One region of the Streptomyces sp. NPDC005805 genome, then DNA from elsewhere that is predicted to be linked to it. Evidence: riboswitches for the same ligand, from Rfam matches in the RefSeq annotation. Region 1 holds a riboswitch; each other region holds the start of a gene.

Region 1 (7,382 bases):
GAGCTCCCTCAGCAGCACGTTGGCCGCCGTGTTGTCGCTGTACCAGAGGGTGGCGGCGCACAGTTCGCGCAGGCTCATCCCCGTGTCGGTGAAGTCCTCGGTGACCGGGGAGTAGGTGACGAGGTCGGCCTCGGTGTACCTGACCACCTTGTCGATGCCGTCCATGCCGTGGGTGCGCAGGATCGCGCCCGCCAGCAGGGCCTTGAAGGTGGACGCGTAGGCGAAGCGGCGGTCCGCGCCGTGAGCGACCTCGCGTCCGGTGCCGGTGTCCACGGCGTGCACGCCGAGCCGGGCGTCGAACTCCTTCTCCAGCGCACGGAACCGGCGCTCGGTGGTCTTCGCGGACGGGGCGGGGGCCGTCGACGACGCGGTGGCGGCGGCCGGGGCCGGGGTGCCGGGCGGGGTGGTCGCCCGGCCGCAGCCCGACAGCACGGCGAGGGTCAGGGCACCGGCCACCAGAGCGGTGGCCGGGCGGTTGCGCAGTCGGTGCGGCATGGCGGAATCCTCCGGATCGTCGGAACACGGCAGGGCGGAGCCGGGCCGGGCACACGCGCGGGGCGGGTCCTCGGCGGCGGCCACCACTCTCCGCCCGGGCGTCCGCCGCCGTCCAAGACGCGCCCGCACGCTCCCATGCTGTTTTGGCATAGTGGGTGCGTGGATCTGGTCGCGGCCTGCCGGGCGTTCGTCGGAGTGAGCGAGCACGGCAGCTTCACGGTGGGGGCCGCGGCGGTGCGCACGGCGCAGTCCGTCGTGAGCCGCCGGGTCGCCGCGCTCGAACGGCATCTGGGCGAGCGGCTGCTGAACCGGTCCTCCCGCGCGGCCACACTGACCCCCTTCGGCCGCGACATGCTGCCCCTGGCCCGCCAGCTGGTGCGGCTCGCCGACCGGCTGGAGCACGAGGCGGAGGCCGTGCGCCATCGCCCGCTGCGGCTCGCGGTGCCCGCCGCCCCGACCGGCGCCCTCGCCCGTCTGATCGCCGACGCCCACGCGGCGGAGGTGCTGATCGACCCCCGGCCCGCCGCGCCCGCGGAACGCGCCGACCTGGTCCGGTCCGGGCAGGTGCGCGCCGCGCTGCTGGCGGCGCCCCGCGCCGAGGCGGAGTGGACCGTGCCGCTGGGCGTCGCCGCCGCCGGTGACCCCGGCGGGCCCGTCCATCTGGACACCCTGCGGCCCGGCCGGGCGGATGTCGGGCGGCGGCTGCGCCGGCTGTGGCTCCAGCCGGAGGACGACGTCCCCCATGTCCGGGACCCGCTCGCGCGGCTCGGGGACGCGGTCGGGCTGCTCCCGGCGCAGCTGGCCGTGGCCCGGAGCGAGGCGGCCGCGGCGGCGGACGTGCTGAGCCGGGACGACCTGCTGCTCTGCTCGCCGGCCGAGGCGCGGGAACTCGGGCTGTACTGGCGGCCGTTGGGAGATCTGGACCGGGGCCTCGCGCGCGGGTTCGTCCTCACCGCGGCGGACGCGACGGACCCCGGCGCGGCCCGCGTCCGGGAGGTCTGCGGCCCGGGTATCGCCCGCTGCCTGGGTGCGGAGGAGCACGTATGAGCAGGACAGACCCCGCCCGGCCCGCCCCGGCGACCGCCTCCGGTCCCGCCGCCCCGCCCGGGGCCGGGTCCGCGCCGTCCGGGACCCGGGCCACCCCGCCCGGGACCGGGTCCGCGCCGCCCGTCGGGTCCGCCACCTCCCGGCTCCTCGCCGAGCTGCGGCGGAACCTGCGCGACGGCGGGCTGCACGGCTCCTTCCTCGTGCGCGACCTGGACACCGGCGAGGAACTGGGCATCGACCCGGACGTCGAACTGCCCGTCGCATCCCTGGTCAAGGTGCCCCTCGCGCTCGCCACCCTGGAACGCATCCGGCTCGGCGAACTCGACGGCGCGACGGCGGTCGAGGTGGCGCCGGGGCGGATCACCACCCCGGGGCCGACCGGCCTGAGCCGCTTCCGGCACCCGGCGCGGATCTCCGTCGACGACCTCCTCTACCTCAGCACCTGCATCAGCGACGGGGTGGCCGCCGACGCGCTCTTCGAGCTGACCCCGCCGTCCCGGGTCGCCGCGATCGTGCACGGCCTCGGGCTGCGCGGCATCTCCGTCCGCCACACCATGCGCCGGCTCAGCGAGACACCGGAGGAACGGTTCGACCGGGCCGATGTGCACCTGGCGCACGCCCTCGCGATCGACGCCGGGACCGCCGGACGCGGCCACCGGGTGCCGCAGCTCGACGTCTCCCGCGCCAACACGGGCACGGCCCGCGCCTGTGTGGACCTCCTCCAGGCGATCTGGCCGGCCTCCGCCGAGGGCGGGGACCCGCCGCCGGGCGGGGTGCACCCGGAGGTGGCCGCCCGGCTGCGCACCCTGCTCGCCGACAATGTGCTCCGCCACCGTCTCGCCCCGGACTTCGCCTCCGACGCCGCGACCTGGTCCTCCAAGACCGGCACCCTGCTCAATCTGCGCCATGAGGCGGGGGTGGTCGAGCACGCGGACGGCCGCCGGTACGCGGTGGCCGCGCTCAGCGAGTCCCGGGTGGCGGCCGGGGCCCAGCCCGGGGCGGACGCGCTGCTGGGCCAGGTCGCCCGCCGGCTCCGCGACCGGCTGCGCGCGGGGCTGGTCTGAGCGGCCTGGAGTGGCCCGCCCCGGCGGCCCGTGTCAGGCGACCCGCCTCGGGCGACCGCGCCGGGCCGGGGGTGGGCCGTGTCGGACCGGACCCGGGCGTGGCCCGCCTCGGCACCCCCCGTCAGGCGACCCGTGTCGCGCCGGCGAACGGCATCTCGGTGATGGGAGCGATGCGCACCGGCGCACCCGGCCGGGGCGCGTGGATCATCTTGCCGCCGCCGATGTAGAGGCCCACATGGGTCACCCCCGGGTAGAAGAACACCAGGTCGCCCGGGGCGAGTTGGGACCGCGAGATCCGCTGACCCGCGTTGATCTGGGTGTACGTGGTGCGCGGCAGCGAGACACCCGCCGCCTTCCACGCGGCCTGCGTCAGCCCCGAGCAGTCGTACGCTCCGGGGCCCGTCGCGCCCCACACGTACGGCTTGCCCAGCGCGCCGTACGCGTACGAGATCGCCTGTGCCGCGCGGCCGCTCGCCGGGGCGACGGGCCCCCGGGGCGCCTCGGCCCGGCCCGCGCGGTCCGGGGCACGCTCGCCGCCGGAGGCCGTGGAGGTCCCGCCGCTCCGGTAGGCGGCGCGCTCCTCCGCGGTGAGGCGGGCGAGCAGCCGTTCCGCCGCGGCGAGCCGCTTTCGCACCTCGGTCCTGTGGCGGGAGACCTCGTCCCGCTGCCGCTCCAGCTCCCGTGTCCGCTCCCCGGCGCGGGCGCGCAGCCCGGCGAGGTCGAGGAGTTGGCGGCGCACCTCGGCGACGGCGGCGGCCTGGCGGTCCCCGACCCGCTCGGCGAGGGAGGCGCGCTCCAGGTACTCCCCGGGGTCGGAGGTGAGGGCGAGCCGCAGGCCGGGGTCGATGCCGCCGGCGCGGTACTGTGCCCCGGCGAAGGAACCGAGGGCGTCGCGCGAGGTGTTGAGGCGCTCGGTGCGCCGGGCGGCCTCGTCGCGCAGGGCGTCCAGCTGCTCGCGGGACCGGGTCGCCCGCTCCTTCGCGCCGTTGTACTTCTCGGTCGCCGCCTCCGCCTCGCGGTAGAGGGCGTCCACCTTCGCCTTGATCTGCGCGGGGGTCTGGCGGGGCTCTGCCACGGCGGGGGAGTCCAGCGCCGTGGTGGTCGCCGCGCCCGCGAGGGCCAGGGTGGCCGCGGCGCGGACGGCCGGGCCGGTGAGCGGACGCTGGGTGGGTTTTCGGTGCGCTGCCACGGTGGCGCCGTTCCTTCCGTCGTACGTCGTCGGTCGTACATCCGTCATCCGTCGCACAGCCGTCGTCGGTGGTGCGTGCGGCAGGACGTTAGACCCGAAGGTCACGGGAAGGTGACGCAAGATGAGGAACTGTCCGAACCCGCCCGGTCCTGTGCGTTCCGGCCGGGTGTTCCGACCGTTCGATGATCGACAACCGGCGGTCCGGCGACCGAAGACGGAGCTGAGGGTTACCTGACCAGGGGGCGGCGGTACGGCCCCGCATAGGCTCCGGCCCATGGACGTACTGATCAATGTCTTCGTCGCCCTGCACATCATCGGCATCGCGTCGCTGCTGGGCGGTTTCCTCACCCAGATGAAGGCGATAGGCGCCGGCACCGCGCGCTTCACGCCGGCGATGCTGCACGGCGCCGTCACGATGCTGGTCACCGGCGTCGCGCTGGTGGGCCTGAACCAGGCGGACGACCAGACGGTGAACAACCTCAAGATCGGCATCAAGCTGGCCGTCCTGGTCGTGATCCTGGGCCTGGTCTATGTGAAGCGGGACGAGGAGACGGTCGACAAGGCGCTCTTCGGCGCGGTCGGCGGCCTGACGGTGGCCAACATCTTCATCGCGACGCTCTGGACCTGAGCGGTCCCCGCGCCCCCGCCCCGCGCCCGTGGGGTGCGCGCGGGGAGCAGGGGTGCCGGTCCGGTCAGGCCGGGCGGACGCTGCCGTGGATCGGCATGGAGTAGATGGACTCCTCGCGGACGTTCGCGCCCGGCTTGGGCGCGTGGATCATCGTGCCGTCGCCGATGTAGATGCCGACGTGGCTGATGTCGTCGTAGAAGAACACCAGGTCACCGGGGCGCAGATCGGCCGTGGCGACCCGGGTGCCGACCTTCACCTGGTCCCAGGTGGTGCGCGGCAGGTCCACGCCGGCCGCCTTCCACGCGGCCTGGGTGAGCCCGGAGCAGTCGAAGGAGCTGGGTCCCGTGGCGCCCCAGACGTAGGGCTTGCCGATCTGGGCGCGGGCGAAGGCGAGGACCTTGTCGGCCTTGGCCGCGTACCCGCCGTCCTCCGTGCCGGAGCCGGAGCCGGTGCCCGTCCCGGTGCCCGTCCCGGTGCCCGGGTCCGTGCCGGTCCCCGGCTGCCGGGTCTCCTGCTCGCGGCGGGCGGCCTCCGCCTCCTCCTTGGCGCGGGCCTCCGCCTCGGCCTTGGCCTTGGCTTCCGCCTTGCGGCGGGCCTCCGCCTCCTTCTCGCGCTCGATCGCGGCGAGCCGCGCCTTCTCCTCGGCGGTCAGCCGGGACAGCAGCGAGCGCGCCTCGGCCAGCTTGGTCTGCACGGTCTGCTTGCTGGTGCGCAGGGCCTGCTGCGACTCGGTGAGCGACTGGAGCCGCTTGCCCGCCTCCGCGCGCTGCTTCGCCGCGGCGGCCCGCTCGGTCTCGTAGGCCGCGATCGCCGACTGCTGCTGGTCGGTCATGCGGTCCATCAGCCGCGACTGGTCGAAGTAGTCCTGCGGGCTGTCCGCGAACATCAGGGCGGCCGTCGGGGTCACGGCCCCGGTGCGGTACTGGGCCGCGGCGTAGGTGCCGAGCGCGCGGCGGGACTCGTTGAGCTTCTCGGTCCGGTCGGCCGCCTGGTCGAGCAGGGTGTCGACCTCGCGGCGCTTCTCCGCGGTCGCCTCGCGGGCCTTGTTGTACTCCTGGGTCGCGCTGCCGGCCTGGCGGTAGAGGTCGTCGACCTTCTTCTGGACGTCCTCGATCGAGGGCTTCGGCTCACCGGGGGCGGCCGTCGCGCTCTGTGTCGACAGCAGCGTGACGCCGGCGAGCGCGGCCGTCGTGAAACCGACGGTGGGGGAGGGCTTGATGGTGCGTGTGCGGGTCCTGCGATGCGACGCCAAGGCCGGCATCTCCTTCTTCCGTGGACCGCCTACCGGGTTAGCTGTCGGGTTCGGGCGAACGGAAGACGCCCTACGGGCGCGAGGAACGCGGCCCGATTCACCCCGGTTTGATGCGTTTTTGGGTCCCCGGTTCCGAACTGCCCTGCGAGGAGTACGGATTCGGCGCAGCCGGCCCGTCCGACGCGGTTCGCCGGGAGGGTTGCGGGCCGTCTGATCGAGCACGCTAACCAATTCGTGTGTGTGCTGTGAAGGTTGGTGTTCGATATGTCCGATACATTTTCGTGACCTTTCTCGGGGTGTGTCGTTGTGACCCCGTCCCGGAGGCGTCCGGTCACACACCGTGCACCGGCGGGCATTCCCGGAAGCGCGGCCCGGAGTGTCCGTCCCTCCGCCTAGACTCGGTAGGCGATGAGCAGCCTCTTTGACGACAGCTTCCTGACCGGCCTGACGCCTCCCGACGAGGAGCCGCACGGGGACGAGCACGCTCCGCCGCCGCCCGAGGAAGCGGCCGCGGAGCCGATCCCGGACGACCTCTTCCAGGGCGCGTACGACGTGCCGCCCGCCCGCGACGGCTACTACCGCGACGGCGCCCCCCGCCCCGCCGTGGACGCCGCCGCCCTGCTCGAAGGGCTGAACGAACAGCAGGGCGCGGCCGTCGTGCACACCGGCTCCCCGCTGCTCATCGTCGCGGGCGCCGGCTCCGGCAAGACCCGGGTGCTCACCCACCGCATCGCCCATCTGCTGGCCACCCGGCACGTCCACCCCGGCCAGATACTGGCGATCACCTTCACCAACAAGGCCGCCGGGGAGATGAAGGAGCGCGTCGAGCAGCTCGTCGGCCCCCGGGCCAACGCGATGTGGGTGATGACCTTCCACAGCGCCTGCGTGCGCATCCTGCGCCGCGAGTCGAAGAAGCTCGGCTTCACCTCCTCGTTCTCGATCTACGACGCGGCCGACTCCAAGCGCCTGATGTCCCTGGTCTGCCGCGATCTGGACCTCGACCCGAAGAAGTTCCCGCCGAAGTCCTTCAGCGCCAAGATCTCCAACCTGAAGAACGAGCTGATCGACGAGGAGACCTTCGCCGACCGGGCCCTTGGGGGTACCTCCCAGGCCGAAGGCTCTGGGGGAGGCTTCGAGAAGACTCTGGCCGAGGCGTACCGGATGTACCAGGCGCGGCTGCGCGAGGCCAACGCCCTGGACTTCGACGACATCATCATGACCACCGTCCATCTCCTCCAGGCCTTCCCGGACGTGGCCGAGCACTACCGCCGCCGCTTCCGGCACGTCCTGGTCGACGAGTACCAGGACACCAACCACGCCCAGTACACGCTCGTGCGCGAACTGGTCGGCGAGGGCTACGAGGACCTGGCGCCGGCCGAGCTGTGCGTCGTCGGTGACGCGGACCAGTCGATCTACGCCTTCCGCGGCGCGACCATCCGCAACATCCTCCAGTTCGAGGAGGACTACCCGGACGCGACCACGATCCTGCTGGAGCAGAACTACCGCTCCACGCAGACGATCCTGTCCGCCGCCAACGCCGTCATCGAGCGCAACGAGTCCCGCCGCCCGAAGAACCTGTGGACCAACGCCGGTGCCGGTGCCCGGATCACCGGCTATGTCGCGGACACCGAGCACGACGAGGCGCAGTTCGTCGCCGACGAGATCGACCGCCTCACGGACGCGGGCGAGGCGAAGGTGGGGGACGTC
Region 2 (7,382 bases), on a different contig from region 1:
GGCCGAGCCCGGCGACGAGAAGCGTTCCGAACGGGCCGGGCCCGGGGCACGAGTGCCCCGGGCCCGGCCCGCACTGCTTGTCGGTCGGCTCGCGCGCGTCAGCGGTCGCCCGCGAGGTTGAGGTCCTGCCTGGCGGCCTCGGTGGGGGTCTCGACCGGCCGGACCCGGCGCCACGGGGTGGGGATCGGGCCCGAGAGGGCGCGCCACCAGGGGTCGGTGGGGAGGGTGCCGCCCGGTTCGAAGGGCTGGCCCGGGTGGGGGAAGGCCGCCTGCTGGCCCGCGTCGGACGCCGCGTCCCTTGTCCACTCGCCCGGCTCCGCCCACGGGTGGGGGGCGAGGTTGAAGGTGCCCCAGTGGATCGGGAGGAGCACCCCGGCGGGGGCGCCGCCCTGGAGGTCGAGGTGGGCCCGGAGGCCCTCGGCGGGGGTCATGTGGATGTCGGGCCAGTACTCGGAGTAGGCGCCGATCTGGATCATGGTGGCGTCGAAGGGGCCGTGCTCGGCGCCGATGTCCCGGAAGCCGGGGAAGTAGCCGGTGTCACCGCTGTGGTAGATCCGGTGGTCCGGGCCCTCGACGGTCCAGGACGCCCAGAGTGTGTGCTGCTGGTTCCGCAGGCCGCGCCCGCAGAAGTGGCGGGCCGGGGTCGCCGTCAGCTTCAGCCCGGCCACCTCGGTCGACTCGTTCCAGTCGAGCTCGCGAAGGCGGGAGGGGGCGACGCCCCAGCGTTCCAGGTGGGCGCCGACGCCCAGGGGGACGGCGAAGACGGTGTCCGTGCCGGCGAGGGCCTTGATGGTGGGGAGGTCGAGGTGGTCGTAGTGGTCGTGGGAGATCACGACGACGTCCGCGGTGCCGAGGGCGGCGAGCGGGGCGGGCACGGGGTGCAGGCGGCGCGGGCCGACGAAGTCGAACGGAGAGCACCGCTCTCCCCAGACGGGGTCGAAGAGGACCCGGCCGCCGTCGATCTCGGCGAGGACGCTGGAGTGGCCCATCCAGGTCAGGCGCAGCCCCGTGGCCGGCGGCCGGGAGAGGTCGGCGACCGTCGTCGGGTGGACGGGCACCGGGCCGTCCGGGGTGCGGCGGGCGCGCGCCTCCTTCTCGAAGTAGATCTTCGCGAACTCCGTCATCGAGGCGCCGGAGGGCCTGGTCCGCGCGCCGACCGGGTTCTGGAAGGTGCCGTCGGCGAAGTTCGGCGAACGGAGGATGCGCTCCCGGCGCTCACCCGCCGGGTCGGCGCCGAAGGCCGCGGTCCGCAGCGAACGCAGCCGGGTACGCAGCGAGGGGGGAGAGCCAGCGCCGGTCACGGCACCTCCTGGAGATCGGTCGACACATCCATGGTCCGAGGGTATGCCGCGGTCCGCCGGTGCGGCAGCGGGCGCGGACAGCCCACGACGGTGCAACGCGCACCCGTCCGCCGGTGTTCCACGGTTCACGGGAACGTGGCGTTCCGCCACCGCGGGAGGCCCTGCCGGGGCCCCGTCCGCCCGGCCGCGCGGCGCCGTCCGGCGGCCGGGCGGCTCCCCTGTCGGGAGTGCTCCGGGGGAGTTTCCCGGCGCCCCGGAATTTCCCGCTCCGAGGTCTGGACCGGGGCCAAGATCGGCTGTGTAGGGTGACCGCCGTGGGGAGAGTCCGACTGAGCGTCCCTGAGCGGCGCGAGGAGCTGCTGAACGCCGCCGTCGAGCAGATCGAGCAGCGCGGCGCCTCCGCCGTGCGGATCGCCGACGTGGCCGCCGCGCTCGGGGTGAGCAGCGCGCTCGTCCTCTACCACTTCTCGTCGAAGGAGCAGCTGGTCGCGGCCGCGTTCACACACGCGGCGGACGCCGATCTGGCGCATCTGCGCCGGATCCTCGGCCGGCGCACCTCCGCGCTGCGGCGGCTGCGCACGGCGGTGCGCTGGTACGCGCCCACCGGCCAGGCCAAGGGCTGGCGGCTGTGGATCGAGGCGTGGTCGGTCTCGCTGCGCGATCCGGCGCTGCGGGATCTGTCGCGGGGGCTCGACCAGCAGTGGAAGTCGGCGCTGACCGAGGTGATCGCGGAGGGCGCGGCGGCCGGCGAGTTCCGCTGCGACGACCCGGCGGCGGCCGCGTGGCGCCTGACGGCCTTCCTGGACGGGCTCGCCGTCCAGATGACCTCCTACGCGGGCACGCTCTCCCGCGCCGCGATGCTCCAGTGGACGGACGACGCGCTGGCCCGTGAGCTGGGCCTCGACCGCGAGGCCCTCACGGCGACGGCCCGCTGACCCGGTCCGGGCCGGGGCCCGGGCAGGCGGGGGCGGGCAGCGCCACCGGGCGCACCGCACCCGGTCGGGCCCGGCGGGCGCCGCGGGCTCGCCCCGCGCCTTGCCGCCGAGCGGGCCGACCCGGGCTCCCCGCAGGGGTCACGCCCCCTGGGCCCGGTCCGGGGCAGCGGGAGCCACCCGCCACCGAACGGGTCGCACCGCACCCGGTCGGTCCGGGCCGGGGCCGGGCAGGGGGTAGCGGCCCCGGAGCGGGCCGCGCCACGGCCCCGAACCAGGCCGGGTCGGTAGGCAGAGCGGCCAGCCCGCAGGGGGCATGGCCCCTGTTCCCCCGGGGCCGGGCAGCGGGAGCCACCCGCCACCGAACGGGGCGCACCGCACCCGTTCAGTCCGGGCCGGCCGGGGCCGGGCAGGGGGTAGCGGCCCCGGAGCAGGCCGCGCCACGGCCCCGAACCGGGCCGGGTCGGTAGGCAGAGCGGCCAGCCCGCAGGGGGCATGGCCCCTGTTCCCCCGGCTTGGCAGGCAGGAGCCGGTTGATCACCGGAATGGGTCGCATCGCTCCCGTCCAGGGCCGGGACCGGTAGGGGGCGAGCAGGCCCCCGGACCGGTCGGCGTCGCCGAGTGGACCGACCTGGGCTCCCCCAGGAGCCATGGCCCTGTGATCCCCGGAGCCGGCAGGCGGGAGTCGCCGCCGAGCGGGCGTGCGGACCCGGGCTCCGGCAGGCCGCCCTGGCCGTCGTGGGCCCCAGGCTGGGCGGACGCCACCGACGAGCCGGGGCCGGGCCGCACCGCCGAGCGCGCGGCCCCGGGCCTCGCGGGCCGGGCGGACACCACCACCGCGCCGCAGCGGCGAGCCGGCCCGGACCACGCCCGGCCCGCGCCCCCGCGAGCGCGCCGCTTCCCGTAAGCGCCGCACGCCCCGCGGGGCCGAGCCGGGCGGGGCAGGCAGGGCGGAGGCGGGCGCACCCCGCGCCCGACCCCACCCGGCGCACCCCGGAAACCAGGCCCGCACCACGCCCGACGCCCCCACCGCGAGCGCGGCTGGGCCGGCAGGGGCGTGACCGTCCAGGCCAGTCGGCCCTGGCCCGGCGCGACCGCGAGCGCACGCCCCCACCGGCCCCCTCAGAGCGGCATGAGGTCCGGCCGCTTCGCCTCCACGTGGTCGCCGGAGCTCTCGCCGCGCAGGCGGCGGCCGATCCACGGCACCAGGTAGTCGCGCGCCCAGTGGATGTCGTCCCGGCGCACCTCCAGCGGCCCGCGCGGCGGCTGCGGCGGCCAGGGCTGGTCGGGGTCCGCGTCGCCGGGGACGTCGATGCCGAGGACCTGGGCGGCGCGCAGGGCGACCCGGGTGTGGCCCTCGGGCGACAGGTGGAGCCGGTCCAGGTCCCACGCGCGCCGGTCCTGGACGGACTTGAGGGACCACAGGTCGAGCACCGGGCAGTCGTAGCGGTCCGCGATGGCCCGCACATGCGCCGTGTACGTGGCGATCTTGCCGCGCAGATGGCGCAGGACCGGCACGTCACGGGTGTCGAAGCCGGTGGTCACCATGACCGTGCCGACGGAGGAGGTCAGGTCGGCCACTGCGCGTTCGAAGCGCTCGGCCACGTCGTCCGGGTCGCTGCCCGGCCGGATGATGTCGTTGCCGCCGGCGCAGAAGGAGACCAGGTCCGGGGCGAGTTCCTTGGCCCGGGGCACCTGGTCCGCCACGATCTGGTCGAGCAGCTTGCCGCGCACGGCGAGGTTGGCGTAGCGGAAGGTGTGCTCCGGGGTGAGGTCGTCGAGGATGACCGCGAACCGGTCCGCCCAGCCGACGAAGGTCCCGTCGGGTCCGGGGTCGCCCACGCCCTCGGTGAAGCTGTCACCGATCGCTGCGTACGACCCGAATGCGCCACTGGTCTCTGTTCTCGAATCGTCTGCCACGGGAGCACATCCTTCCTGCCCGGATGTGACCTACGCGACCGTAAGGAGGGGTTGACGGGAGGTGATCTTTACCACCGGTCAAGTTTCCGCCAAGCCGGAATACGCGGAATCCCCCGCTCCGCCGCCGGACGGAACGGGGGACCACCACCGGGGCCGGAGTGCGCGGTCGACACCGCGCCGGGCCGGGAGGAGGGGTACCGCGTCAGAGGTTGACGCCGTTCTGGCGCAGGTACGCCAGCGGGTCGATGTCCGAGCCGTAGGACGGCCCGGTGCGGATCTCGAAGTGCAGGTGCGGGCCGGTGGAGTTGCCCGTGGAGCCGGAGAGGCCGATCTGCTGTCCGCCGGAGACCGACTGGCCGCCGGAGACGGAGAGCGAGGACAGGTGGGCGTACTGCGAGTAGGTGCCGTCCGCGTGGCGGATGACGACCTCGTTGCCGTAACTGCCGCTCCAGCCCGCCGACTCGACGGTGCCGGAGGCGACCGCCTTCACGGTGCTACCGGAGGCCGCGGCGAAGTCCACACCGGTGTGGTAGCCGCTGGACCACATGCCGCCGCTCTGGCGGTACGGGGTGGTGATCGAGGCGTCGACGGGCGCGCTGAAGCCGGACGCGGAGGTCTTGGCGGGGGCCGAGGACTTGGCGGGGGCCTCGGCCGGCTTCTCTGCCGGGGCGGCCGGGGCCTTCTCCTGCCGGGAGTCGTCGCGGGAGGCGCGCGGCTTGGACTCGGTCCGCACCTCGGGGTCGTTCTTCAGCTTCGACTTGCCGCCGATGGTGAGTTCGAGGCCCGGGTGGATCAGGGACGGGTCGGCGCCGATGGCGCGCCGGTTGTCGTCGAAGAGCTCCTGCCAGCCGCCGCGGACGTCGTGCTCGTCGGCGATCTTGGACAGGTAGTCGCCCGCGACCACGGTGTAGGTCTTCGGGGCCTTCTTGGCGGCGGCCTTCGCGGCAGCGGCGGCCTTCGCCGGCGCGGCCTGCTGCGCGGCGGCGGGTGCCTGCGCCGCGACGGCGGACTTGCCGGGCGCGGCCGCGGGGGCGGCGGCGGTCGCCGCTCCGGCGCTCGCGGCGCCGAACAGCGGAAGCGCGATGGCGGCGCCACCCGTGCCGGCGACGACGAAGCCGCGGCTCACGGGATTGGACTTGGGACGGCGGTGCTTACCCTTTCCGGGCATGACGCATTCCTCTCCGGCGCCTGCGAGGTGAGCTGTCGGGTTCGGGCTGGAGATGCCCGTTCGCACTGGTCGCGCGAATTCACCCCAAGCCGTCCGAATTGCTCCGGAATCGGCGTACTACCTGGGTCCCCCGCTCCTGCCACGCGGTGGTGGGTGCGAACTCCGGTCGGCGGCAGGATTAGGCGGTCCGTCCGGATTGAGCGTGACCGTAGGCGAGCCACCCCGGGGGAACAAGCCATGAATTCCCGGACGCAATCACCACACCCGCACCGGAGCCGGGCGGCCATCACCCTCCGTGGGCGACGGGCCGTCAACTCCCTTGTCCGGCACGGAATTGACCCGGCGGAAGCCAGTACACACCGTCACCAATATGATCCTGCTCACCAGCCGTTTCCCATTTACGGCGCTTACGGGGCACCCTCCAATCAATCTCCTAATTCGGACACAAGGCGCGAATGCAATTCCACTACCGCACTTGCCGCTCAAGATCGACCGGCTCGTCCGGCTTCGTCCCTCGCACCGGCCGTCCCGCCGCCCCCGCCCCGCCGCGTATGAAGGGCGTGTGAACCGGTGTCGTATCGTCGGGAGCGCGCCTCCGCCGGCGACCGCGCCGGTGGAGGGGACGGGCACCGCCGCCATTGATTGGAGTCCATGTGACGCAGCAGTTGCCGCAGGCACCCTCGGCCGGGCAGGACCCCGAGCCCGCACTCGCCGGAGTCCGCAACTTCCGCGACGTGGGCGGGCTGCCGACCACCGACGGCGGTCGGGTGCGGCACGGCAGGCTGTACCGCAGCGGCCACCTCGCCCACGCCACCGCGAGCGACGCCGCGTTCCTCTCCTCCCTCGGGCTGCACACGGTCTTCGACTTCCGCAACGCGGCCGACCAGCGCCTGGAGGGCCCCGACGTCGAGCTGCCGGGCGTGCGCAACCTCAACCTGCCGCTGAGCGACCCGGCCGACGGCGCGGAGTTCTGGCGGATGGTCCGCGACGGCAATCTGGACCAGCTCAAGTCGATCCTGGACGGCGGCAAGGGCGCGGACCGGATGATCGCCGCCTACCGCGCGATCATCACCCAGCGGACCGCCGAGCACAGCCGTGTCCTGCACGCCCTCGCCGAGGACAGCGTCCCCGCCCTGATGCACTGCGCCGCGGGCAAGGACCGGGCCGGTCTCTCGGTGGCCGTCACCCTGCTCGCGGTGGGCGTGGAGCGGGACGCGATCGAGGCGGACTACCTCAAGTCGAACGACCCGCACCGCCGCTACAAGGTCACCCGCGGCTCCGACTCCCCGGACGCGATGTCCGCCGAGGTCATGGAGCTGCTGAGTCCGCTCTTCGACGCCCGGCCGGCCTATCTCGCCGCGGCCTTCGAGACGATCGAGGAGACCTGGGGCGGGACCGAGCAGTACCTCTCCGAGGGGCTCGGCCTCTCCCCCGCCACCCGGGAGACGCTGCGCGCCCGGCTGGTCGAGAACGCCTGAGGCCGCCCGGCCCGCCCCGGCCGGGTCACTGGTTCTGCGCGCCCACCAGGAAGAGCAGGTAGAGGAAGGCGGCCACGATGTGGCCCGCGATCAGATAGGCGAAGAGCCGGATGACGAGTCCGCGCGGGAACCGGTCCTCGCGCCGACCGCCGGCGGCTCCGCGCTTGTCCAAGGGGTCGTGCGACATTCCCTGATCACCTGGCTTCCGGTCGGACGTGGGGACGGGGGTGCGGGTCGGGGCTCTGCAGCAGGGTGTGCACGAACAGCAGCTCCGCGCCCTCGGGCGTGGCGGCGGCGATCCGGTGCGGGGTGAGCGAGTCGAAGTGGGCGCTGTCGCCCGGGGCCAGCTCGTACACGGTGTCGCCGAGGCCCAGGCGCAGCCGGCCGGTCAGCACGTACAGCCACTCCTCCCCCGGGTGCACACGCACCAGGTCGCCCTGGGCGCCGTGGGGGACGACGACCCGCAGGGCCTGCATGGCGCGGCCGGGGGCGCCGGCCGGATGGTAGGTCCAGCCGTCGGCCCGTACGGGTTCGCGCTCACCGCCCCGGACGACCGGCTCGCGTTCGGCCGGCTGCTCGCCGA
Region 3 (7,382 bases), on a different contig from region 1:
GTGCGGTCATACGGCGCCGCTCCCCCGCGACCAGGCCGGGGCGAGCCGCTGCGCGAGTTCGAACAGCCCCTCCACGAGGAGGGCGAACACGGCGACGAGGACGGCCCCCGCGACCACCTGCGGGGTGGAGGCGAGGTTGAACCCGGCGGTGATGATCCGGCCCAGTCCCCCGCCGCCGGCCAGGGCCGCGATGGTGGCGGTGGCGACGAGTTGCACAGCGGCGATGCGCAGCCCGGTGGTGATCAGCGGCAGGGCGAGCGGCACCTCCACGCGCAGCATGGTCTGCGCGCCGGTCATGCCCATCCCCCGGGCCGCCCGCACCACGTCCGGGTCGACGCCGCGCATGCCGACATAGGCGTTGGTGAGGAGCGGCGGGACGGCGAAGAGGACCAGGGCGATGACGGTGGGCCAGGTCCCCCAGCCGCCGATCGGGCTGAGCAGCAGCAGGACGAGGACGGCGAAGGTGGGGACGGCGCGGCCGATGTTGGAGAGGTTGACGGCGAGTGCGCCGCCCTTGCCGAGGTGGCCGAGGACGAGGGCGACGGGGAGGGCGACCAGGCAGCTGATGCCGAGGCAGACCCCGGTGAGGTAGAGGTGTTCGATCAGGCGCTGGGTGATGCCGCCGTCGCCCGACCAGTTCGAGGCGGTGGTGAGCCAGTCCCAGGTGGCGGAGAGGGTGTTCACGCGGCCCCCTTCCGCGTCCAGGGGGTGAGCAGCCGCTGCACCAGCAGCAGGAGCAGGTCGGCGGCGACCGCGATGACCACGCACAGCACGGAGGCGGTGAGCACCTGGGCCTTGAAGTAGGTGTTCATCCCGGACCAGATGAGGTTCCCGAGGCCGCCGTAGCCGACGATCGCGCCGATGGTGACGAGGGAGACGGCCGAGACGGTGGCGATGCGCAGTCCGGCCATGGCGGCGGGCAGGGCGAGGGGCAGTTCGACGGTGCAGAGCAGGCGGACGGGTCCGTAGCCCATGCCGCGGGCGGCCTGCCGGGTCTCCTCGGGCACGGCGCGCAGCCCGGCGAGGATGTTGCGGACGAGGAGGGTGAGCGAGTAGAGGACCAGTCCCGCGACGACCAGGGCGGCGGAGAGTCCGTAGACCGGCAGCAGCAGGGAGAACATCGCCAGGGACGGGATGGTGTAGAGGATCGTCGTCAGGGCGAGGACGGGAGCCGCGGCCCAGCCCCAGCGGCGGGCGGCGACGGCGAGGGGCACGGCGAGGACCAGCCCGATGAGGACGGAGAGGAAGGTCAGCTCCAGGTGCTGGAGCACGGCGTCGACGAGGATCTCGCTGCGGGTGGAGAGGTAGTCGCCGCAGATCCACTCGTTGCGGGCGAGGCAGTCGTCGGGTGGCGCCGTCATCTGTCCATTGCAGCGCGGGCGGAGGACCGCCGCGCGGACTGGTGCGCTGTCCGGGGGCGGCGGGCGCGGACGCCTTTACCGGGGGAATGCGCGGACGCCGGGTGGCCGGACCGTGCGGTGACGGTCCGGGCGCCCGGCGTCCGTTGGCTTCTGCAATGGGATGTACGGCGGTCGAATCCGTGGATTCGGCCTTTCCGGTCAGTAGGGACCGTTGACGTTGTCGATCGAACCGTAGCGGTCGGCGGCGTAGTTGCAGGCGGCCGTGATGTTGGCGACGGGGTCGTAGCTGTCCGTCGAGGTGCCCGGGACGTGGTACGCCTGGAAGGTCGGGTCGATCACCTGGAGAAGGCCCTTGGAAGGCGTTCCCTTGGCGGCGTTGGAGTCCCAGTTGTTGATCGCCAGCGGGTTTCCGGAGGACTCCCGCATGATGTTGCGGTAGATGCCGTCGTAGCTGCCCGGAATTCCGTGCTGGGCCATGATGTCCAGCGATTCCTTGATCCAGCCGTCGAGGTCGTCCGAGTACGTCTTCGGGGCGGCCTCGGCCTGCTGCGCGACCGGGGCGGTGCGCTTCTCGGAGCGGTCGGCGCGCTCGGCGGCGGGCTTGGCGGGGGCCTTGGCCTTGGTGGCGGCCTTGCCGCCGACGGTCAGCTCCAGGCCGGGGTGGATCAGGGACGGGTTGGCGCCGACGGCCCGGCGGTTGTCCTGGTAGAGCTTCTGCCAGCCGCCTTCCAGGGAGTGCGCGGCGGCGATCGCGGACAGCGAGTCGCCGGCGACCACGGAGTAGGTGGCGGGCGCCTTCTTCGCGGGGGCGGCGGCCGCGGCGGCCGGGAGCTCCGCGGCGGGGGCGGCGGTGGCGGTGGCCGCGCCGAGGACCGGGAGGGCGAGGGCGGCGGTGCCGGTGCCGGCGGCGACGAGGTGGCGGGCCAGGCGGCTGGTCCTGGGGCGGCGGTGCTTGCCGTGTGCAGGCATGACGAGTTCCTCTCCGTCGCCTGCGAGGTGAGCTGTCGGGTTCGGGCTGGAGCTGCCCGGCCGCGCTGGGCGCGGCTTCACCCCGAGCCGTCCCGGTATCCCGTGTGGATTCCGGTCCGGCGACTTACCTGGTTCCCCCGCTCCTGCCGTTACGGGTGATGTGATCGGGTATCCGGACAGTGGCAGGATTCGGCGTTCCATCCGGAATGCCGCGACCGTAGGCGAGACGCTCGCCCGGGAACAAGCCTGGAATTCACAACCACAATGTCCGCGATCTCAAAGGGCGGGTAAATGATGTTGCGCATTCCCCGACGGGGCATCAGTTCGCTTGCACGGAAAGCCCTCTGGGGGTGCGCGGTGAACAACGGCGGAGTGGGCGCGTGACCGATGTCACGGAACCGATCACAAAGAACGCCAGATATCCCATTGGGCATGTAAACGGACATTGCGCCGCATGAATGCACAGGTTCCCCCCTCCCGAGAGAGAGGGGGGAATATGGTGGGAATTTCATCAATGATGCCCGTTTTGCACGCTATGCGTTTCCGGGTGCCCCGCGGACCAGGATGCGCCGCCCGGTGACCCGCTCCGGCGCGACGGCGATCCACAGCTCCCGGTCGCCGCCCGCCCACGGAGCGCTGTACGCGAGTTCGTCGAGCCGGCGGACCGCGTCCCCGTCCGCCACCGTCCGCGCGTCGCCCACCACCAGCACGCTCCAGCCCTGGCTGAACGCCTCGTCGATGTGGTCCACCTCGAAGGCGACCTCCCCGCCGGCGGCCCGGCCGGGCAGGGCCCCGGGGGAGGTGCGGAAGGCGACCTCGCCCTCCGAGACCACGTAGTTCACCGGCAGGATCGCGGGCCCGTCCGGGGTGGTCACGGCGACCCGCCCGACGCCGTGGGTGCCGAGCAGATCCCAGCATTCCGGTGCGTCCAGCTCCACCAGCTCCGGGTGGTAGCCCGCCCGGCCCAGCCCCTCCGGCAGGTCGGCCCCGCTGCCGGTGAGCGCGGTGACCGTCGTCTCCAGGGCGTCCGCGAGCCGCAGCAGGAACCCCATACCCGGGGCCGCGGGGTTCTCCTCCAGGTACTGGATGTAGCCGGGGGCCGATCCGGCCCGGGTGGCGACCTCCTCGCGAGAGAGCCCCAGCTCCCGCCGCCGCGCCCCGACCCGGCGGCCGATGTCCCCGCCGAGTCGTCCCCGGCCTGCTCCGGATGGCTCCGTGTGCGGTTGTCCCGGCATGGTCGGGCACCTTCCCCTGTCGGTCGGTCCGGGTGGGCCGGTCGCCCGGCGCGGACACGGCGCGTACGCCGTCCCGCGCCCACGGTAGTCAGCGGGGGCCGGGCCCGCACGGCGGCGACGCGCGGCGGGCACCCGGCCGCGGGGTCCCGGACAGACTCGGAAATACTGTCCCCAACAGGACCGCACGCATGTGGAGGTACCGCGCATGACTTCTCCGGCAGGCCCGCGCACAGGCCCTGGGACCGGTGCGCGATGAGACACCGCTCGGTGGCCGACCTGATGACCCCGCAGGCGGTGGTCGCCCAGCCCGGCACGGCCTTCAAGGAGATCGCCCGGCTGCTCGACGAGTACGGGATCACCGCCGTGCCCGTGGTCGACGAGGAGGGCCGACCCCTGGGGGTCGTCTCGGAGGCGGACCTGCTGCGCCGGCACACCGGCGGCACCGCCTCCGACACCGCCGAAGGGCTGATGACCAGCCCGGCGGTGGTGGCCCGGCCCGAATGGAGCGCGGTGGCGGCCGCCCGGGTGATGGAGGAGAGGCACATCAAGCGGCTGCCCGTGGTGGACGGCACGGGGCGGCTCATCGGGGTGGTGAGCCGCAGCGATCTGCTCCAGCTCTTCCTGCGCCGGGACCGGTCGATCCAGGAGGAGATCGTCGAGGACGTGCTCTCGGGCACCCTCGGGGTCTCCCCCGCCGCGGTCTCGGTGCAGGTCGACGACGGCCGGGTGACCCTCAGCGGCACCCTGGAGCAACGCTCCCTGGTACGGATCGTCGTCCGTCTGTGCCAGAGCATCGACGGTGTGGTGGATGTGGTCGACCGGCTCGACTGGGAGGCCGACGACATGGCGGGACCGGTGGCCTGACCCTCCCGGCGGGGGGCCGGGCCGGGGCGGGTGTCAGGCGTCGGGGAGGTCCAGGGTGCGGGAGGTGCCCGGGGCGACGGTCACCGTGCGGTCGCCGAGGCGTACGTCGATGGGCAGGCCGTCCGGGGTGGCCGGGAGGGCGATCGTCAGCTCCCCCGGCCGCATCCGCACCCCGACGCCCCAGTGGCCGTGGTAGCGCACGCTGAACCCGTACTCCGCGAGCTGCGGGGAGGGCACCGGGTCGAACCACAGGGCGCCGGAGCGGGTCTCCATGCCGGTCAGCCCGCGCTGGACCAGGTCCAGGGTGCCCGCCATCGCGCCCAGGTGGACGCCCTCCTCCGTGGTGCCGCCCTGGAGGTCCGCGATGTCCCCCTCCAGCGCCTCACGGCAGAAGTCCCACGCCTCCTCCCGCCGGACCCGGGCGAGCACCCAGCCGTGGACCAGCCCGCTGAGTGTGGAGCCGTGGCTCGTCCGGCGCAGGTAGTAGTCGACCGTGCGGTGCCAGGTCCGGTCGTCCAGCTCGTAGCCGAGCCGGGCCAGCAGGGCGCGCAGCTCCGCCGGTGCGAACAGGTAGCCGAGCATCAGCACATCGGCCTGCTTCGACGCCTGGTAGCGGTTGACCGTGTCGTCCTCCGCCTCCAGCACCCGGTCCAGGCGGCGGATGTCCCCGTGCCGGGCCCGCAGCCCCGCCCAGTCCAGCTCGGCCAGCTCCCCGTAGCCGTGGAACTGGCTGATGACACCGTCGTGGAAGGGGACGTACAGCTTCCGTGACACCTCCTCCCAGTGCTCCAGCTCGGTGGTGGTGAGCCCATGGCGCTCGAACAGCTCGACGCGGCGCGGCTCGGGCAGTTCACGGGCCACCTCCAGGGCCCGGGCGAGCACCCAGGCGGCGGTGACGTTGGTGTACGCGTTGTCGTCGAGCCCCGGCCGCTCCGCGTCCGGATAGGCGTCGTGGTACTCGTCGGGTCCGACGACCCCCCGGATCCGGTAGCGGCCGAGGCCGGGGTCCCAGTCCGCGAAGTCCGCCCAGAAGCGGGCGATCCCGGTGAGCATCGCCGCGCCCTTGGTGTGCAGGAACTCGGCGTCGCCGCTCGCCTCGCAGTACTGCCAGACGTTGTACGCGATGGCCGAGCCGACGTGGTGCTGGAGGCGGGAGTGGTCGGGCAGCCAGCGGCCGGAACGGGGGTTGAGATGGAGCTGCTGGGTCTCCTCCCGGCCGTCGCTGCCGCTCTGCCACGGGTACATGGCCCCCTGGTAGCCGGCGTCGCGGGCGAGGACGCGGGCGGCCTCCAGGCGGCGGTGGCGGTAGGTGAGCAGGGCGCGGGAGACCTCCGGGAAGCGCAGGTTGAGGTAGGGCAGGACGAACAGCTCGTCCCAGAAGACGTGTCCGCGGTACGCCTCGCCGTGCAGGCCCCGGGCCGGGACACCGACGTCGAGGTCGGCCGTGTGCGGGGAGAGGGTCTGCAGGACGTGGAAGAGGTGCAGCCGCAGGATCCGGCCGGCCTCGCCGCGCACGTCCAGGTCGCCGCGCCGCCACAGGGCCCGCCAGGCCGTGCGGTGGGACTCCAGGAGGGTGTCGAAGTCCGGCGCACGGCGCACCCGGTCGGCCGCCGCGTGCAGCGGGTCGCTGATCGCGGGGTCGCGCGAGGTGTGCAGGGCCACGATCTTGTCGACGGTGCGCGGGCGGCCGTGGGTGAGGGTGAGCCGCAGGAGTTGCACGGCCCGCATGGGCTCGTGGGCGGTGCGGGGCAGTTCGTGGGCGGCGGGCGCGTCGGCGCCGGTGCGGGCGGCGAGGCCGACGCGGATGTCGGAGGTGACCGTCCGGCAGCGCAGCCAGACCACCTCCGGGTCGCCGTCGCCCGCGTTGACGTGCACCAGGTGACGGCCGTCGAGGTCGCGGTAGCGGGCGACGCCGCTGTTGGTGACGGTGCCGTCGAGGGCCGCCTCCACCTCGATGTCGCCGGACCAGCCCTCGGCGGTGAACTCGGTGCGCAGGGCGGCCAGATGGGGGTCGCCCATGTGCACCAGGCGGAGCTGGCGGACCGTCAGGGTGCGTCCGTCCGGGGCGGCGTAGCGCATGGTGCGTTCCAGGGTGCCGGAGCGGAGGTCGAGTTGCTGGCGGTGTTCGCGCAGTCCGTCGCCGTCGGGTGTGAACCAGGGCTCGTCGCCCTCCTCGCTGTGCGGGCGGAAGCGCAGCGGGAGCCAGTCGGGGAGGTTGACCATGTCCTCGTTCTCGACCTGGCGGCCTGCGATGTCCGAGGTCAGCCGGTTGTAGCAGCCGGCCGCGTAGGTGCCGGGGTAGTGGTACTCGCCGGCGGTGCACTCGGGGGCCGCGCCGCGGGTCGCGAAGTAACCGTTGCCCAGGGTGCACAGGGCTTCGCGCAGCCGCTCGCTGCCGGGGTCGTAGCCCTCGTAGGCCCAGATCCAGTCCTCGTCGTTCATGCCGCGCCCCCGCTCGCCCCGGCGGTCGTCGCGCCGGGCGCACCTGCGGTCGCGTCGCCGCTCGTCTCGTCGTGGTTCATGTCGTGTCCCCGGTCGGGAGGAGGTCGCCGAGATCGCGGACGACGAGGTCGGCGCCGTGTTCGCGCAGGGCGTCGGCGGTGCCGGGGCCGCCGGTCCGGTCCACGCCGACGACCAGGCCGAAGCCGCCCCGGTGGCCGGCCGCGACGCCCGCGAGGGCGTCCTCGACGACCACGGTGCGGGCCGGGTCGGCGCCGAGGCGGCGCGCGGCCTCCAGGAACAGTGCCGGGTCCGGCTTGCCGGGCAGCCCGAGCCGGGCCGCCTCGTTGCCGTCGACCAGGGCGTCCAGCCGGGGCAGCACTCCGGCGCGGGTGATCAGCTCCCGGGCGTGGCGGGAGGCGGAGACCGCGGCGAGGGGCACCCCGGCGGTGTGCAGCAGCTCCAGCAGGCGCAGGGTGCCCGGGTAGGCGTCGACGCCGTCGTGCGCCAGCCG
Region 4 (7,382 bases), on a different contig from region 1:
GGCCCCCGTCGATCAGCTCGGTGTGCGGTGGGAGACCCTTGATCCGGTCGAGGTCGTCCGCCGTCCACCCGCCGCGCGGCGGCACCGGGAAGACGTACTGCTCCCCGGCGGACTCCTCCCGGTCCTCCCGGTCGTCCTGCTCGTCCCGGTGGCCCTCGGCTGCGGCACTCATCAGCGCTCCCATGCGACGGAGTCTGGCGCGTACCGTCAGCCTACCCAGGGGGAATGCCGGGACGTCCGCCGAAGGAGTGATCACGGCGGGGGCGCTACCGTCGTCGCATGCACGACCAGCCGCCCCCCACCCCGCCCGTTCCCGTCGCGCCCGCGCTGTTCACCTGGGAGTTCGCGACCGATCCCTACCCCGCCTACGCGTGGCTGCGGGAGCTTTCGCCGGTGCACCGGACGGAGCTGCCGTCCGGGGTGGAGGCGTGGCTGGTGACGCGGTACGCGGACGCGCGGCAGGCGCTCGCGGACCAGCGGCTGTCCAAGAACCCGGCGCACCACGCCGGGCCCGCGCACGCCAAGGGGAAGACGGGGATCCCGGGGGAGCGCAAGGCGGAGCTGATGACGCATCTGCTGAACATCGACCCGCCGGACCACACCCGGCTGCGCCGGCTGGTGTCGAAGGCGTTCACCCCGCGCAGGGTCGCCGCGTTCGCGCCCCGGGTGCAGGAGCTGACGGACCGGCTCATCGACGGGTTCGCCGGGCGCGGGGAGGCGGACCTCATCCATGAGTTCGCGTTCCCGCTCCCCATCTACGCCATCTGCGACCTGCTCGGCGTCCCGCGCGAGGACCAGGACGACTTCCGGGACTGGGCGGGCATGATGCTGCGACATTTCACACCGGGACAAGGCGGCGGCCCGCGCGGCGGGGTGGCCCGTTCGGTGAAGAAGATGCGCGGCTATCTCGCCGAACTCATCCATCGCAAGCGGGAGTCGCTGGGGGAGGAAGGGGAGGACGACCTCATCTCCGGCCTCATCCGGGCCTCCGACCACGGTGAGCACCTCACCGAGAACGAGGCCGCCGCGATGGCGTTCATCCTTCTCTTCGCCGGGTTCGAGACCACGGTCAACCTCATCGGCAACGGTGTCCACACCCTGCTGAACCACCCCGCGCAGCGGGCTCGGCTCCAGGCGTCGCTGGCGGCGGGGGAGGAGGGGTTGCTCGCGACCGGGGTGGAGGAACTCCTGCGCTACGACGGGCCGGTGGAGCTGGCGACCTGGCGGTTCGCCACCGAGCCGCTGACCCTGGGCGGGCAGCGCATCGCGGCCGGCGACCCGGTGCTCGTGGTGCTCGCGGCCGCCGACCGGGACCCCGCGCGGTTCGCGGAGCCGGACACCCTGGACCTGTCCCGCCGGGACAACCCGCATCTGGGATACGGGCACGGCATCCACTACTGCCTCGGTGCCCCGCTCGCCCGCCTGGAGGGGCAGACCGCGCTGGCGACGCTGCTGACCCGGCTGCCCGATCTGCGCCTTGCGGGTGATCCGGGTGATTTGCGGTGGCGTGGGGGGCTCATCATGCGCGGATTGCGCACTCTGCCCGTTGAGTTCACACCCCAAACAAACTGACGGTCCGTCAATTCTGTGACTTTCACGTGATCTGCGCTGCATCGACTTGTGACTCACGTTCGAATGCGGCTACGTTCACCCCCACCCGGAGACCTCACGAGGTCACACGGGTCCCCGTAGTCACGCGAAAGGCAACTGCATGCTCTCCGGGAACGGACGCCACCGCCGCCCCCGTCAGGCACCGGCCATCGTCGTCGCGGCGGGGGTGACCGGATCGGCCATCGCCATCCCGCTGCTCGGCGCGGGCTCCGCGTCCGCTGCCGACGCCGCCACCTGGGACCGGGTCGCCGAGTGCGAGTCCGGCGGCAACTGGACGATCGACACCGGTAACGGCTACTACGGCGGCCTCCAGCTCTCCCAGGAGAACTGGGAGGACTTCGGCGGCACCGCCTACGCGGAGCGGGCCGATCTGGCCAGCCGGTCCCAGCAGATCGCCGTCGCCGAGAAGGTCCTCCAGGCGCAGGGACCCGAGGCATGGCAGGCGTGCGCGGTGGTGGGCGGTCTGACGGCGGACGGGGACGCCGACCCGGGTGTCCAGCCCGGCGACCTGCTCCCCTCCGAGCCCGCCCCCTCCACCACCCCCGACGCGGACACCGGCACCGGCACCGGCTCCGACGGAACGGACCGCGACTCCGCGAAGAGCGGCTCGGTCGACGAGACCGACGGGACCGACGGGACCGGCTCCGGTGAGACGGGCGCTCCCGAGGGCGGCGCCCCGGACGCCACGGAGAAGGAGGAGGAGCCCGCCAAGGAGGTGGACCCCTCCGCCGACGCGGACGCCGGCGGCTCCGCCCCCGAGGGCGAGCAGGCCGTGCCCGAGGGCACCGGCAAGCACCGCGGCACCCCGGCCCCCGAGGAGTCGGAGACCGCGACTCCGGAAGCCACGGACCAGGACAATGCGGACGTATCCCGCGAGAACGGCCGTCATGCCTCACGAGGTGACGGATCGGCACGTGACGGTGTGACCGGGGCCGCACCCGAGGGCACGTACACGGTCCAGGACGGCGACAACCTCTGGACGATCGCCGCCGACCGGGAGGTCCCGGGCGGCTGGGCGGCTCTCTACGCCGCGAACGAGGAGACCGTGGGCGGCGACCCGGACCTCATCCTCCCCGGTCAGAGCCTCGATCTCGGCCTGGGCCAGGAGTAGTTCACCCCGCCGTTTCGTCGGGTAATGTCCGTTCTGTGCAAGTGAGACAAGGGTCTCTTTGCCGCAACTGGCCCCTTTCGCCCGCCGATTTCGGTCATCTCGACCACGACCTGCGGAAACACCCCGCACCCGCCCGGCGGTTCGTCCGTTTTCTCCCCGATGTTCCTCTTTGAACATCGGGGAGACGTGTGTTTACGGTCTGAACCGCTCGCCACCGGTGGGCACCGCTGACCGTCACGCCGAATCCTGCCGTCGGTCGGGGGAACAGTCGTCGCTGGAACAGCGCCGTAGGCAGGAGCGGGGGACCCAGGTAAGTGCCGGTCCCGGCCGCCCGCGAGGGAGGGTCGAGAACGGCTTGGGGTGAAGCCGCGCACCACGAGTGCGCGGCCGGGCACCTTTCCGGCCCGAACCCGACAGCTCACCTCGTAGGCGTCGGTGAGGAGACGATTCATGCTGCGTTCCGGCATCGCCAAGCACCGCCGCCCGTCGAAGATGACCCGTGTCGCCGCCCTCGTGGGCATCACCGGTGCGGCCGTCGCCGCCCCGCTGATCGGCGCGACCTCCGCCTCCGCCGCCACGGCCTCCGAGTGGGACGCCGTCGCCCAGTGCGAGTCCGGCGGCAACTGGTCCATCAACACCGGCAACGGCTACTACGGCGGTCTGCAGTTCTCCGCCTCCACCTGGGCCGCGTACGGCGGCACCGCGTACGCCGCCTCCGCCGACCAGGCCTCCAAGTCCCAGCAGATCGCCGTGGCCGAGAAGGTCCTCGCGGGCCAGGGCAAGGGCGCCTGGCCGAGCTGCGGCGTCAACCTGTCCAGCACCCCGTACGGCGGCGGCGCCGCCGAGCAGCCGAAGGAGCGCGCCGAGGCCCCGACCACCCGCTCCGAGCGGTCCGAGGCCCCGAAGAAGTCCGCCCCGGCCGCCCCGAAGGCCGAGTCCGCGCCGAAGGGCGGGGCCAAGGGCTTCAAGAAGGGCGACGGCGAGTACAAGGTCAAGGCCGGCGACACCCTCAGCGGGATCGCCGAGGCCGAGAAGGTCGACGGCGGCTGGAAGAAGCTGTTCGAGCTCAACAAGGACATCCTGGAGAGCGCCGACATCATCCACCCGGGTCAGCAGCTCCACCTGAGCTGACCCCTCCCTCCCGTCACCGGGGGGACCTCCCCCCACCCGCCCCGACGGGCACCGGCGACCCCGGTCCGGCGTGCCTTCCCCCGTACACGCCGGGCCGGGGTTCCGTCCGTCCGGGCCGGCCCCGAGGGCCCGGCAGCCGGCCCCCGCGGCCGGGGTCCGGGCGCGGAGGCTGGGGTTCCGCCCCTTTCTCCGCTCTTGATGTCCTTTTTCGTCCCAGGGAGCGGGCATCGGGCGGCCTTTCCCTCCGGTGCGGTTAGGCTCTTGCCGCAAGGCCAAGCAGACCTCTGCACCTATCTCGCGTCACATCCCAGAAGGAGATGCTCGTGCCGTCCATCGACGTCGTCGTAGCCCGGGAAATCCTGGACTCCCGAGGCAACCCCACGGTCGAGGTCGAGGTCGGCCTCGACGACGGCAGCACCGGTCGTGCTGCCGTTCCGTCCGGCGCCTCCACCGGTGCGTTCGAGGCCCTGGAGCTCCGCGACGGGGACCAGAACCGCTACCAGGGCAAGGGCGTCGAGAAGGCCGTCCTCGCCGTCATCGAGCAGATCGGCCCGGAGCTCGTCGGCTACGACGCCACCGAGCAGCGCCTGATCGACCAGGCGATGTTCGACCTGGACGCCACCCCGGACAAGTCCTCCCTCGGCGCCAACGCCATCCTCGGCGTCTCCCTCGCCGTCGCGCACGCCGCCTCCGAGGCGTCCGACCTGCCGCTCTTCCGCTACCTCGGCGGCCCGAACGCGCACCTGATGCCCGTTCCGATGATGAACATCCTGAACGGCGGCTCGCACGCCGACTCCAACGTGGACATCCAGGAGTTCATGATCGCGCCGATCGGCGCCGAGTCCTTCTCCGAGGCCCTGCGCTGGGGCACCGAGGTCTACCACACCCTCAAGAAGGTGCTGAAGACCAAGGGCCTGTCCACCGGCCTCGGCGACGAGGGCGGTTTCGCGCCGAACCTCGACTCCAACCGCGCCGCCCTCGACCTCATCATCGAGGCGATCAAGGAGGCCGGTTACGCCCCCGGCAAGGACATCGCGCTGGCGCTCGACGTCGCCGCCTCCGAGTTCTACAAGGACGGCGTCTACGAGTTCGAGGGCAAGTCCCGCTCGGCCGCCGAGATGACCGAGTACTACGAGGAGCTTGCCGCCGCGTACCCGCTGGTCTCCATCGAGGACCCGCTGTTCGAGGACGACTGGGCCGGCTGGAAGGTCCTCACCGACCGCCTCGGCTCCAAGGTCCAGATCGTCGGCGACGACCTCTTCGTCACCAACCCGGAGCGCCTGGCCCGCGGCATCGAGGACGGCGCCGCCAACGCCCTGCTCGTCAAGGTCAACCAGATCGGCTCGCTGACCGAGACCCTGGACGCCGTCGAGCTGGCCCAGCGCAACGGCTTCAAGTGCATGATGTCCCACCGCTCCGGCGAGACCGAGGACGTCACCATCGCCGACCTGGCCGTCGCCACCAACTGCGGCCAGATCAAGACCGGCGCCCCGGCCCGCTCCGAGCGCGTCGCCAAGTACAACCAGCTCCTGCGCATCGAGGAGATCCTGGACGACGCGGCGGTGTACGCGGGCCGTTCGGCGTTCCCCCGCTTCCGCTACGAGGGCTGACAGGCACAGCCGTTACGAGGGCTGACGCTCTCCCGGCGGACACCGCCGCCCCGCGCGGGCGGTGTGACCCCGCCTCCGTACGTCCCCGTCCCCGGTCCCGTACCGTGTCCGGGGACGTACGCGTGTGCAGCGGCGCGCGCGAGGAGCGGGAAGTTGGGGAGGCGAGCCCATGGGGCGCAGGCCGGAGCCGGACCGGTTCTCCACCGCGACCAGGCTGCGGCTGCTCGGGGAGCAGACCGCGGCCCGCGTCTACCGCTCCCAGAGCCGCCGCCAGGACCGCCGCTCCCGGCTCACCGGCCGGGCCGCGTTCCTCGCGCTCGTCGTCTGCTCCCTGGTCGTCGCCCTCGCCTACCCGATGCGGCAGTACGTCTCCCAGCGGGCGGAGATCGCCGAGCAGGAGCGCCTCATGGAGGAGGCGCGCGCGCAGGTCGAGCACCTGCGGGACGAGAAGGCCCGCCTCCAGGACGACGCCTACGTCCGGCGCCTCGCCCGTGAGCACCTGCACTATGTGCTCCCCGGGGAGACCGGCTACACCGTGATCGACCCCGAGGCGGCCGAGGAGCGCCGCCGCGACCCGGAGGCGGGCGACCGCCCCTGGTACTCCAACGTCTTCAACGGCGTCGACAACGCCGACCGCAAGTAGCGCGCGGCACGCCGACACCGCCGCCGCCCGGCCGCCCCCGCGCCGGCGGCCCGCCCACCAGCCCACCCACCAGCGGACACAGCAGCAAGGCAGGCATGGAAACCCCTCCTCCCACCACCGAGCACACCGCGCCGAGTGACGCGGACATCATCGCGTTCGAGCAGCAGCTCGGCCGGCCGCCCCGCGGCCTGCGGACGATCGCCCACCGCTGCCCCTGCGGGCAGCCGGACGTCGTCGAGACGGCTCCCCGCCTGCCCGACGGCACCCCCTTCCCGACGCTGTACTACCTGACCTGCCCGCGTGCCGCCTCCGCGATCGGCACGCTGGAGGCCAACGGCGTGATGAAGGAGATGCAGGCCCGGCTCGCCACCGACCCGGAGCTGGCCGACGCCTACCGCTCGGCGCACGAGGACTACCTCGCCCGCCGGGACGCGATCGAGGTGCTCCGGGGCTTCCCCAGCGCGGGCGGTATGCCGGACCGGGTGAAGTGCCTCCATGTCCTGGTCGGCCACTCGCTGGCCGCCGGCCCCGGGGTCAACCCCTTCGGCGACGAGGCCCTGGCGATGCTCCCCGAGTGGTGGCGCAAGGGCCCGTGCGTCACGGGCTGCGACCCGAAGCCCGCCGACGCGGACGCCCCGCAGGGCGCCACCGGCGACGCCCCGGGCCAGGGGGCGGGCGCGTGAGCGTGACCCGGGTCGCCGCCGTGGACTGCGGCACCAACTCCATCCGCCTGCTCGTCGCCGACGTCGACACCGCCACCGGCCGGCTGACCGACCTCGACCGGCGGATGACCATCGTCCGCCTCGGCCAGGGCGTCGACCGCACCGGCCGGCTCGCCCCCGAGGCGCTGGAGCGCACCTTCACCGCCTGCCGCGAGTACGCCGGGGTGATCAAGGAACTGGGCGCCGAGACCGTCCGCTTCGTCGCCACCTCCGCCTCCCGTGACGCCGAGAACCGCGCGGAGTTCGTCGCCGGGGTCCTGGACATCCTGGGCACCGAGCCGGAGGTGATCACCGGGGACCAGGAGGCCGAGTTCTCCTTCACCGGCGCCACCCGCTCGCTCACCGGCCGGACCGACCTGCCCAGGCCGTACCTGGTGGTGGACATCGGCGGCGGCTCCACCGAGTTCGTCGTCGGCGAGGACCACGCCCGGGCCGCCCGGTCCGTGGACATCGGCTGCGTCCGCCTCACCGAGCGGCACGCGCCGTCCAGCCCGGCGACCGAGGCGCAGATCACGGCGATCCGCGCCGACATCGAGGCGGCCCTCGACCTCGCG

The links. A riboswitch is a leader RNA that binds a small molecule or an ion and turns the genes downstream of it on or off. The one in region 1 is predicted to bind cyclic di-AMP.
Region 2: it holds a riboswitch for cyclic di-AMP, as region 1 does, so the genes downstream of both, ABZ457_RS23325 (LysM peptidoglycan-binding domain-containing M23 family metallopeptidase) here and ABZ457_RS03840 (C40 family peptidase) in region 1, are expected to answer to the same signal.
Region 3: it holds a riboswitch for cyclic di-AMP, as region 1 does, so the genes downstream of both, ABZ457_RS12825 (LysM peptidoglycan-binding domain-containing protein) here and ABZ457_RS03840 (C40 family peptidase) in region 1, are expected to answer to the same signal.
Region 4: it holds a riboswitch for cyclic di-AMP, as region 1 does, so the genes downstream of both, ABZ457_RS15110 (transglycosylase family protein) here and ABZ457_RS03840 (C40 family peptidase) in region 1, are expected to answer to the same signal.

Annotation. Positions count from the first base shown of each region.
Region 1 covers NZ_JBEXXN010000004.1:40,983-48,364, reverse strand. Annotated here, with positions in the region: gene bla (class A beta-lactamase) at 1-495, opposite strand, end outside; gene ABZ457_RS03860 (LysR family transcriptional regulator) at 655-1,542, shown strand; gene ABZ457_RS03855 (serine hydrolase) at 1,539-2,606, shown strand; gene ABZ457_RS03850 (NlpC/P60 family protein) at 2,728-3,843, opposite strand; gene ABZ457_RS03845 (hypothetical protein) at 4,070-4,423, shown strand; gene ABZ457_RS03840 (C40 family peptidase) at 4,488-5,684, opposite strand; cyclic di-AMP (ydaO/yuaA leader) riboswitch at 5,686-5,850, opposite strand; gene pcrA (DNA helicase PcrA) at 6,084-7,382, shown strand, end outside.
Region 2 covers NZ_JBEXXN010000049.1:1,860-9,241, reverse strand. Annotated here, with positions in the region: gene ABZ457_RS23340 (MBL fold metallo-hydrolase) at 99-1,301, opposite strand; gene ABZ457_RS23335 (TetR/AcrR family transcriptional regulator) at 1,616-2,236, shown strand; gene ABZ457_RS23330 (SGNH/GDSL hydrolase family protein) at 3,356-4,153, opposite strand; gene ABZ457_RS23325 (LysM peptidoglycan-binding domain-containing M23 family metallopeptidase) at 4,356-5,321, opposite strand; cyclic di-AMP (ydaO/yuaA leader) riboswitch at 5,326-5,483, opposite strand; gene ABZ457_RS23320 (tyrosine-protein phosphatase) at 5,975-6,799, shown strand; gene ABZ457_RS23315 (DUF6126 family protein) at 6,825-6,986, opposite strand; gene ABZ457_RS23310 (helix-turn-helix domain-containing protein) at 6,994-7,382, opposite strand, start outside.
Region 3 covers NZ_JBEXXN010000018.1:16,493-23,874, reverse strand. Annotated here, with positions in the region: gene ABZ457_RS12840 (ABC transporter substrate-binding protein) at 1-10, opposite strand, end outside; gene ABZ457_RS12835 (ABC transporter permease) at 7-684, opposite strand; gene ABZ457_RS12830 (ABC transporter permease) at 681-1,361, opposite strand; gene ABZ457_RS12825 (LysM peptidoglycan-binding domain-containing protein) at 1,560-2,330, opposite strand; cyclic di-AMP (ydaO/yuaA leader) riboswitch at 2,335-2,535, opposite strand; gene ABZ457_RS12820 (pyridoxamine 5'-phosphate oxidase family protein) at 2,864-3,565, opposite strand; gene ABZ457_RS12815 (CBS domain-containing protein) at 3,818-4,429, shown strand; gene ABZ457_RS12810 (glycosyl hydrolase family 65 protein) at 4,463-6,871, opposite strand; gene ABZ457_RS12805 (HAD-IA family hydrolase) at 6,948-7,382, opposite strand, start outside.
Region 4 covers NZ_JBEXXN010000022.1:46,329-53,710, reverse strand. Annotated here, with positions in the region: gene ABZ457_RS15125 (Uma2 family endonuclease) at 1-172, opposite strand, end outside; gene ABZ457_RS15120 (cytochrome P450) at 280-1,572, shown strand; gene ABZ457_RS15115 (transglycosylase family protein) at 1,712-2,722, shown strand; cyclic di-AMP (ydaO/yuaA leader) riboswitch at 2,996-3,169, shown strand; gene ABZ457_RS15110 (transglycosylase family protein) at 3,173-3,853, shown strand; gene eno (phosphopyruvate hydratase) at 4,177-5,463, shown strand; gene ABZ457_RS15100 (septum formation initiator family protein) at 5,633-6,106, shown strand; gene ABZ457_RS15095 (DUF501 domain-containing protein) at 6,202-6,789, shown strand; gene ABZ457_RS15090 (Ppx/GppA phosphatase family protein) at 6,792-7,382, shown strand, end outside.